3 regions of the Streptomyces sp. NPDC006174 genome follow, and region 1 is predicted to be linked to each of the others. Evidence: predicted binding sites of a transcription regulator. Region 1 holds the regulator's gene; each other region holds the start of a gene.
The links. The regulator HrcA, encoded in region 1, represses chaperone genes, less so after heat shock. The targets are predictions, from matches to a motif close to TTNGCACTCNGNNNNNCNGAGTGCNAA.
Positions count from the first base shown of each region.

Region 2: the regulator HrcA is predicted to act here: its motif matches at 1,321-1,347, upstream of groL (chaperonin GroEL).
Region 3: the regulator HrcA is predicted to act here: its motif matches at 922-948, upstream of groES (co-chaperone GroES).

Region 1 is NZ_JBEXTJ010000005.1:191,247-193,510, reverse strand. Features, by position in the region: gene dnaJ (molecular chaperone DnaJ) at 1-775, opposite strand, end outside; gene hrcA (heat-inducible transcriptional repressor HrcA) at 776-1,792, opposite strand; gene ABZ267_RS13090 (MBL fold metallo-hydrolase) at 1,970-2,264, shown strand, end outside.
Region 2 is NZ_JBEXTJ010000014.1:148,484-150,747, forward strand. Features, by position in the region: gene thrC (threonine synthase) at 1-262, shown strand, start outside; gene ABZ267_RS28080 (MoaD/ThiS family protein) at 298-576, shown strand; gene ABZ267_RS28085 (cold-shock protein) at 996-1,202, shown strand; gene groL (chaperonin GroEL) at 1,511-2,264, shown strand, end outside.
Region 3 is NZ_JBEXTJ010000001.1:51,302-53,565, forward strand. Features, by position in the region: gene ABZ267_RS00280 (polysaccharide deacetylase family protein) at 1-260, shown strand, start outside; gene ABZ267_RS00285 (DUF6234 family protein) at 335-826, opposite strand; gene groES (co-chaperone GroES) at 1,105-1,413, shown strand; gene groL (chaperonin GroEL) at 1,515-2,264, shown strand, end outside.

The DNA of each region.
Region 1 (2,264 bases):
AGACCGCGTGCGGCAGCTCGTGGATCTCGACGTACAGGTCGCCGGGCGGGCCGCCCCCGGGGCCGACCTCGCCCTCACCCGCGAGCTGGATACGGGTGCCGTTGTCGACGCCCGCCGGGATCTTGACCGTGAGCGTGCGGCGCGAGCGGATGCGGCCGTCACCGGCGCACTCCGGGCACGGTGTCGGCACGACCGTACCGAAGCCCTGGCACTGCGGGCAGGGCCGCGAGGTCATGACCTGGCCCAGGAAGGACCGGGTGACCTGCGAGACCTCGCCACGGCCGCGGCACATGTCACAGGTCTGCGCGGAGGTGCCGGGGGCCGCGCCCTCGCCGCTGCAGGTGTTGCAGACGACCGCCGTGTCGACCTGGATGTCCTTGGTGGTGCCGAAGGCCGCCTCCGAGAGGTCGATCTCCAGGCGGATCATGGCGTCCTGGCCGCGCCTTGTGCGCGAGCGGGGCCCGCGCTGCGAGGCCGTTCCGAAGAACGCGTCCATGATGTCGGAGAAGTTGCCGAAGCCACCGGCTCCGAAACCGCCCGCGCCGCCTTGGCCCTGAGCGGAGAGCGGGTCGCCGCCGAGGTCGTAGACCTGCTTCTTCTGCGGGTCCGAGAGCACCTCGTAAGCGGCGTTGATCTCCTTGAACCGCTCCTGGGTCTTCGGATCCGGGTTGACATCCGGGTGCAGCTCGCGCGCGAGCCGACGGAATGCCTTCTTGATCTCGTCCTGCGATGCGTCGCGGCGTACGCCGAGTACGGCGTAGTAGTCGGTGGCCACTTACGACTCCGCCAGGATCTGTCCGACGTAACGTGCCACTGCGCGTACCGCTCCCATCGTTCCGGGGTAGTCCATGCGGGTCGGTCCGACCACGCCGAGTTTGGCGACTGCCTCGTCGCCCGAACCGTAGCCGACCGCGACGACGGACGTGGAGGTGAGTCCCTCGTGGGCGTTCTCGTGCCCGATCCGCACGGTCATGGCTGAGTCCGTGGCCTCACCGAGCAGCTTCAGCAGGACGACCTGCTCCTCCAGTGCTTCCAGCACCGGCCGGATCATCACAGGGAAGTCGTGTCCGAAGCGGGTGAGGTTGGAGGTGCCGCCGATCATCAGCCGCTCCTCCGTCTCCTCGACCAGGGTTTCGAGGAGGGTGGAAAGAACCGTGGAAACCGTCCCTCGGTCCTCGCTGTCGAAGGATTCCGGCAGCTCCCGCACCAGCCGCGGGACATCCGCGAAGCGGCGTCCGACGACCCGGCTGTTGAGCCGGGCCCGCAGATCCGCGAGGGATGCCTCGCCGAAGGGCGCGGGGCAGTCGATCATACGCTGTTCGACCCGGCCGGTGTCCGTGATCAGGACGAGCATCAGCCGGGCCGGTGCGAGCGAGAGCAGCTCCACGTGCCGCACCGTCGAGCGGGTCAGCGAGGGGTACTGCACGACGGCGACCTGCCGGGTCAGCTGCGCGAGCAGCCGCACCGTCCGGCCGACCACGTCGTCGAGGTCGACCGCGCCGTCGAGGAAGTTCTGGATGGCGCGGCGCTCCGGCGAGGAGAGCGGCTTGACTCCGGCGAGCTTGTCGACGAAGAGGCGGTACCCCTTGTCGGTCGGAATGCGTCCCGCGCTCGTGTGCGGCTGCGCGATGAAGCCCTCGTCCTCCAGCACCGCCATGTCGTTGCGGACGGTGGCCGGCGAGACGCCCAGCTGGTGCCGTTCCGTGAGCGCCTTGGAGCCGACGGGCTCCTCGGTGCCGACATAGTCCTGGACGATGGCGCGCAGCACTTCGAGTCTGCGTTCGCTGAGCATGGCGCACACCTCCAGCTGTCGTTCTCCGGTGTCTGTCTCCGGTACCCGTCTGGCACTCGGTGCGTACGAGTGCCAGCTACTCACCGGTCAGTGTACGGGGGTGGGGTGGGGCCGGGGCAAGGGCGACCGGCCACGCCGCCACCGAGCCGTACGGGACGGTGCCGATAGCGTCGTCCCATGGACGTGTTGTGGGAAGACTTCGGCTGGGAGCGGTTGGGTCACGGTATCGGGCGGCGGCGGCTGCCCGGCTGGGACGCCACGGCGGCGCTGGTGGCCGGGGCCGGTGAGGTGCTGCTGTACGACACCGGATCGACGCTGCGCGAGGGCGTCGAGCTGCGGAGGCAGGCCGAGGCGCTGCTCGGCCGGAAGGTGACGCATGTCGCACTGAGCCACCCGCACTTCGATCATGTGCTCGGCACGGCGGCGTTCGCCGGGGCGCAGGTGTACGGGGCGGTGGGCATCACCGCGCTGC
Region 2 (2,264 bases), on a different contig from region 1:
GAACGACGAGCAGGTGGTCGACGCGATCAAGCTGCTGGCGCGCACCGAGGGCATCTTCGGCGAGACGGCGGGCGGCGTGACGCTCGGCGTGACGAAGAAGCTGATCGAGGCCGGCGTGATCGACCCGGCGCTCACCACCGTCGTCCTGAACACCGGTGACGGGCTCAAGACGCTCGACGCGGTCTCCGCGACCTCGCAGGCGACGGCGACCATCAAGCCGAGTCTGGACGCGTTCCGCGCCGCGGGCCTCGCCTCCGCCTGACCACACCGACCGCAGCAGCCAGAAAGGCGTCCGCCATGAGCGTCAAGGTCCGCATCCCCACCATCCTCCGCACCTACACGGGCGGCCAGGCCGAGGTCACGGCGGAGGGCGCGAAGCTCTCCGAGGTCATCGAGTCCCTGGAGAAGGACCACCCGGGCATCGCCGCCCGCGTCCTGGACGACCAGGGCAAGCTGCGCCGCTTCGTCAACGTGTACGTCAACGACGACGACGTCCGTTTCGAGGGCGGGCTCGACGCGGCCACGCCCGACGGCGCCGGCATCTCGATCATCCCGGCCGTGGCCGGCGGCTGCTGATCCGACCGCCCTCAGCTGAACCACAGTTGCCCTCTCCGCCACACAAAGCGGAGGGGGCAATTCTGCATGGTTGAGCACGGTACAGTTGGGGAAGGCCCCTTCGCTGCGCGTGCCGCCCGCATATGAGAATGCGCCCGGCCCCGATAAGAAGCAGCCAAAGTGCGTGAACCCCTTGAGGCATAAGTGGCCTTTGCCTGGTCCGACTTGCCCGTAAATTTCAGCAATCCCGCATATTCGGGCGTTCGCCTGTGCCCAGAATTCTCGTCCGATTGACCTGTTGCAGAGGGCAGTTGGGCGGATACATTCGGCCGCGGTCGACGCGCTGCGGCGCCGCGCACCCTCTCCTGTCGGAGGGTGAGTTCCGACCCGGGCCCGCGAAGTGCGGTCCCGTGCAAGGGCCAGTTATAGGGGAGTTAGGCATGGCTCAGGGCACCGTCAAGTGGTTCAACGCGGAGAAGGGGTACGGCTTCATCGCGGTCGACGGTGGTGCGGATGTTTTCGTCCACTACAGCGCGATCCAGATGGACGGGTACCGCACCCTCGAAGAGGGTCAGCGAGTTGAATTCGAGATCTCGCAGGGCCAGAAGGGGCCCCAGGCCGACATGGTCAAGCTCGCCGTCGGCTGAGTCCGGCGCGGCCGTCCGACGTCACTACTCACGCACGCAGGGCCCGACCCCGGAGTGATCCAGGGGATCGGGCCCTTCGTGCGCGCCCGGACCGTATGGCCGGCCCTGGCCTGAGGCGCTTGCACTCTCGGGGGTCGAGTGCTAATCATTGGCGTTAGCACTCTCCAGGTGAGAGTGACAGAAACTTGGACCGGGCCGGTGAGGCCCGCAGGCGCGGTGGGGCAAGGAACCACCACGCACGCAGGCCGTCCGTCGCGGGCGCCTCTCGGTCCGGAGCAATCCACCCCTGTCCGGGAGGACCACTTCACATGGCCAAGATCATCGCGTTCGACGAGGAGGCACGGCGCGGTCTCGAGCGCGGGATGAACCAGCTCGCCGACGCCGTCAAGGTCACCCTCGGCCCCAAGGGCCGTAACGTCGTCCTCGAGAAGAAGTGGGGCGCGCCCACGATCACCAACGATGGTGTGTCCATCGCCAAGGAGATCGAGCTCGAGGACCCGTACGAGAAGATCGGTGCGGAGCTGGTCAAGGAGGTCGCCAAGAAGACGGACGACGTCGCCGGCGACGGTACGACCACCGCCACCGTTCTCGCCCAGGCTCTCGTCCGCGAGGGTCTGCGCAACGTCGCCGCTGGCGCCAACCCGATGGCCCTCAAGCGCGGCATCGAGAAGGCCGTCGAGGCCGTCTCCGCCGCTCTGCTGGAGCAGGCCAAGGACGTGGAGACCAAGGAGCAGATCGCTTCGACCGCCTCCATCTCCGCCGCCGACACCGAGATCGGCGCCAAGATCGCCGAGGCGATGGACAAGGTCGGCAAGGAAGGCGTCATCACCGTCGAGGAGTCCCAGACCTTCGGTCTGGAGCTCGAGCTCACCGAGGGCATGCGCTTCGACAAGGGCTACATCTCGGCCTACTTCGCGACCGACATGGAGCGTATGGAGGCGTCGCTCGACGACCCGTACATCCTGATCGTCAACTCGAAGATCGCCAGCGTCAAGGACCTGATCCCGCTGCTGGAGAAGGTCATGCAGTCGGGCAAGCCGCTGCTGATCATCGCCGAGGACG
Region 3 (2,264 bases), on a different contig from region 1:
ACGGCAACTACAACCGCGACACCCTCGTCGTCGCCAAGACCTGCGGCATCACCGCCGTACCGCTCTGGTCCGCCGAGGCCTTCGCCGACCACATGGAGTGGCGCGAGTGGGACCGGGACCTGCACCCCGGCGACATCGTCCTCACCCATTTCCGCGGCAAGGGCGCCTGGAAGGGCACGATGCCGGACATGATCCGCCTGGTCATGAAGACCATCACGGACAAGGGATACGCGGTGGCGAAGCTGGAGGACTACGTCTGAGGAGCTGACGGACCTTTCTCCCGTACGGCCATGGAATGGTCCGGCCTCATGGACGTACGGCCCCGAATGCGCGCTCAGCCTCCGCTGCGCGCGCATTCGTCGCTCGTGCCGCCGCTGCGGCACGGCGGGGACTCCCAGGCGGGAGCGGTGCTGGGTGTGGGCGCGGGGAGCGCGTGGCCGTCGGCCCGGGACACGGACGTCAGAGTCAGCGTGCACAGGGCCACGGCCACGAGCGCCTGGATGCCGCCCGCCCAGTACCACCGGCCACGCAGCAGCACGGCGGCGAGGACGGCGACCGCGAGGGCCAGGACGCCGAACGCGATGGTGGGCGCCCAGTCCGGCTCCGCTCCGGCGCCGGAGGACGAGGGCGCGCCGCTGTCGATGGGCGCGTGGGACCGTCCCAGGCCGCGCAGCGCCAGCCACATCAGCAGCATGGCCAGGACGGCCGCCTCGGCGACCGTGAGCAGGAGGCCTACGGCGGGATCGGCGCAGCCGCCGGGCTCCGACCGCTCGTCCGGGGCCCGCCCCTCCGGTCTTCCGGGCAGGTCGCTCTCGGGATGCGTCATCTCCGTACCGTCGTACGGAACCCGGGGCTCCGCCGCCGCGTTGTCCGGACGGTGATCCGACGGAGCCCCGATCGAGACGGCGCGAGGGTGGTGAATTGGCACTCCGCTTGACCGAGTGCTAATCGCGGTCATAGTCTCAGGTCTGGCACTCCCCACTGGAGAGTGCCAGCACCACACTGTGCGACAGGGCAGGTCCGGCACCCGCGACGACGGATCGGTCTGGTCGCCGCCCACTGACTGTTAAACCCCGTGAGATCTCCGAAGGGGGAGACCGGATCGTGTCGACCACCAGCTCCAAGGTTGCGATCAAGCCGCTCGAGGACCGCATTGTGGTCCAGCCGCTCGACGCCGAGCAGACCACGGCTTCCGGCCTGGTCATTCCGGACACCGCGAAGGAGAAGCCCCAGGAGGGCGTCGTCCTCGCCGTGGGCCCGGGCCGCTTCGAGAACGGCGAGCGTCTTCCGCTCGACGTCAAGACCGGCGACGTCGTCCTGTACAGCAAGTACGGCGGCACCGAGGTGAAGTACAACGGCGAGGAGTACCTCGTCCTCTCGGCCCGCGACGTCCTCGCGATCGTCGAGAAGTAACTCACCCACGTCTGCCTGTGTTCTGCGCCCCTGGCCCCCTGCGTAACAACTAGCCGGGTGGCGAGGGGCGCAGTTCATTTCGAGAGGGAAAAGTACAGCCCATGGCGAAGATTCTGAAGTTCGACGAGGACGCCCGTCGCGCCCTTGAGCGCGGCGTCAACAAGCTTGCCGACACGGTCAAGGTGACGATCGGCCCCAAGGGCCGCAACGTCGTCATCGACAAGAAGTTCGGCGCACCCACCATCACCAACGACGGCGTCACCATCGCGCGCGAGGTCGAGCTCGACGACCCGTACGAGAACCTCGGTGCCCAGCTCGTCAAGGAGGTGGCGACCAAGACCAACGACGTAGCGGGTGACGGCACCACCACCGCGACCGTCCTGGCCCAGGCGCTCGTCCGCGAGGGTCTGCGCAACGTCGCCGCCGGCGCCTCCCCGGCCGCCCTGAAGAAGGGCATCGACGCCGCCGTCAAGGCCGTGTCCGAGGAGCTCCTCGCGACCGCGCGCCCGATCGACGACAAGTCCGACATCGCCGCCGTGGCCGCGCTCTCCGCGCAGGACACCCAGGTCGGCGAGCTCATCGCGGACGCGATGGACAAGGTCGGCAAGGACGGTGTCATCACCGTCGAGGAGTCCAACACCTTCGGTCTGGACCTGGAGTTCACCGAGGGCATGGCCTTCGACAAGGGCTACCTGTCCCCGTACATGGTGTCCGACCAGGAGCGTATGGAGGCCGTCCTCGACGACCCGTACATCCTGATCCACCAGGGCAAGATCGGCTCCATCCAGGAGCTGCTCCCGCTCCTGGAGAAGGTCATCCAGGCCGGCGCCTCCAAGCCGCTCCTGATCATC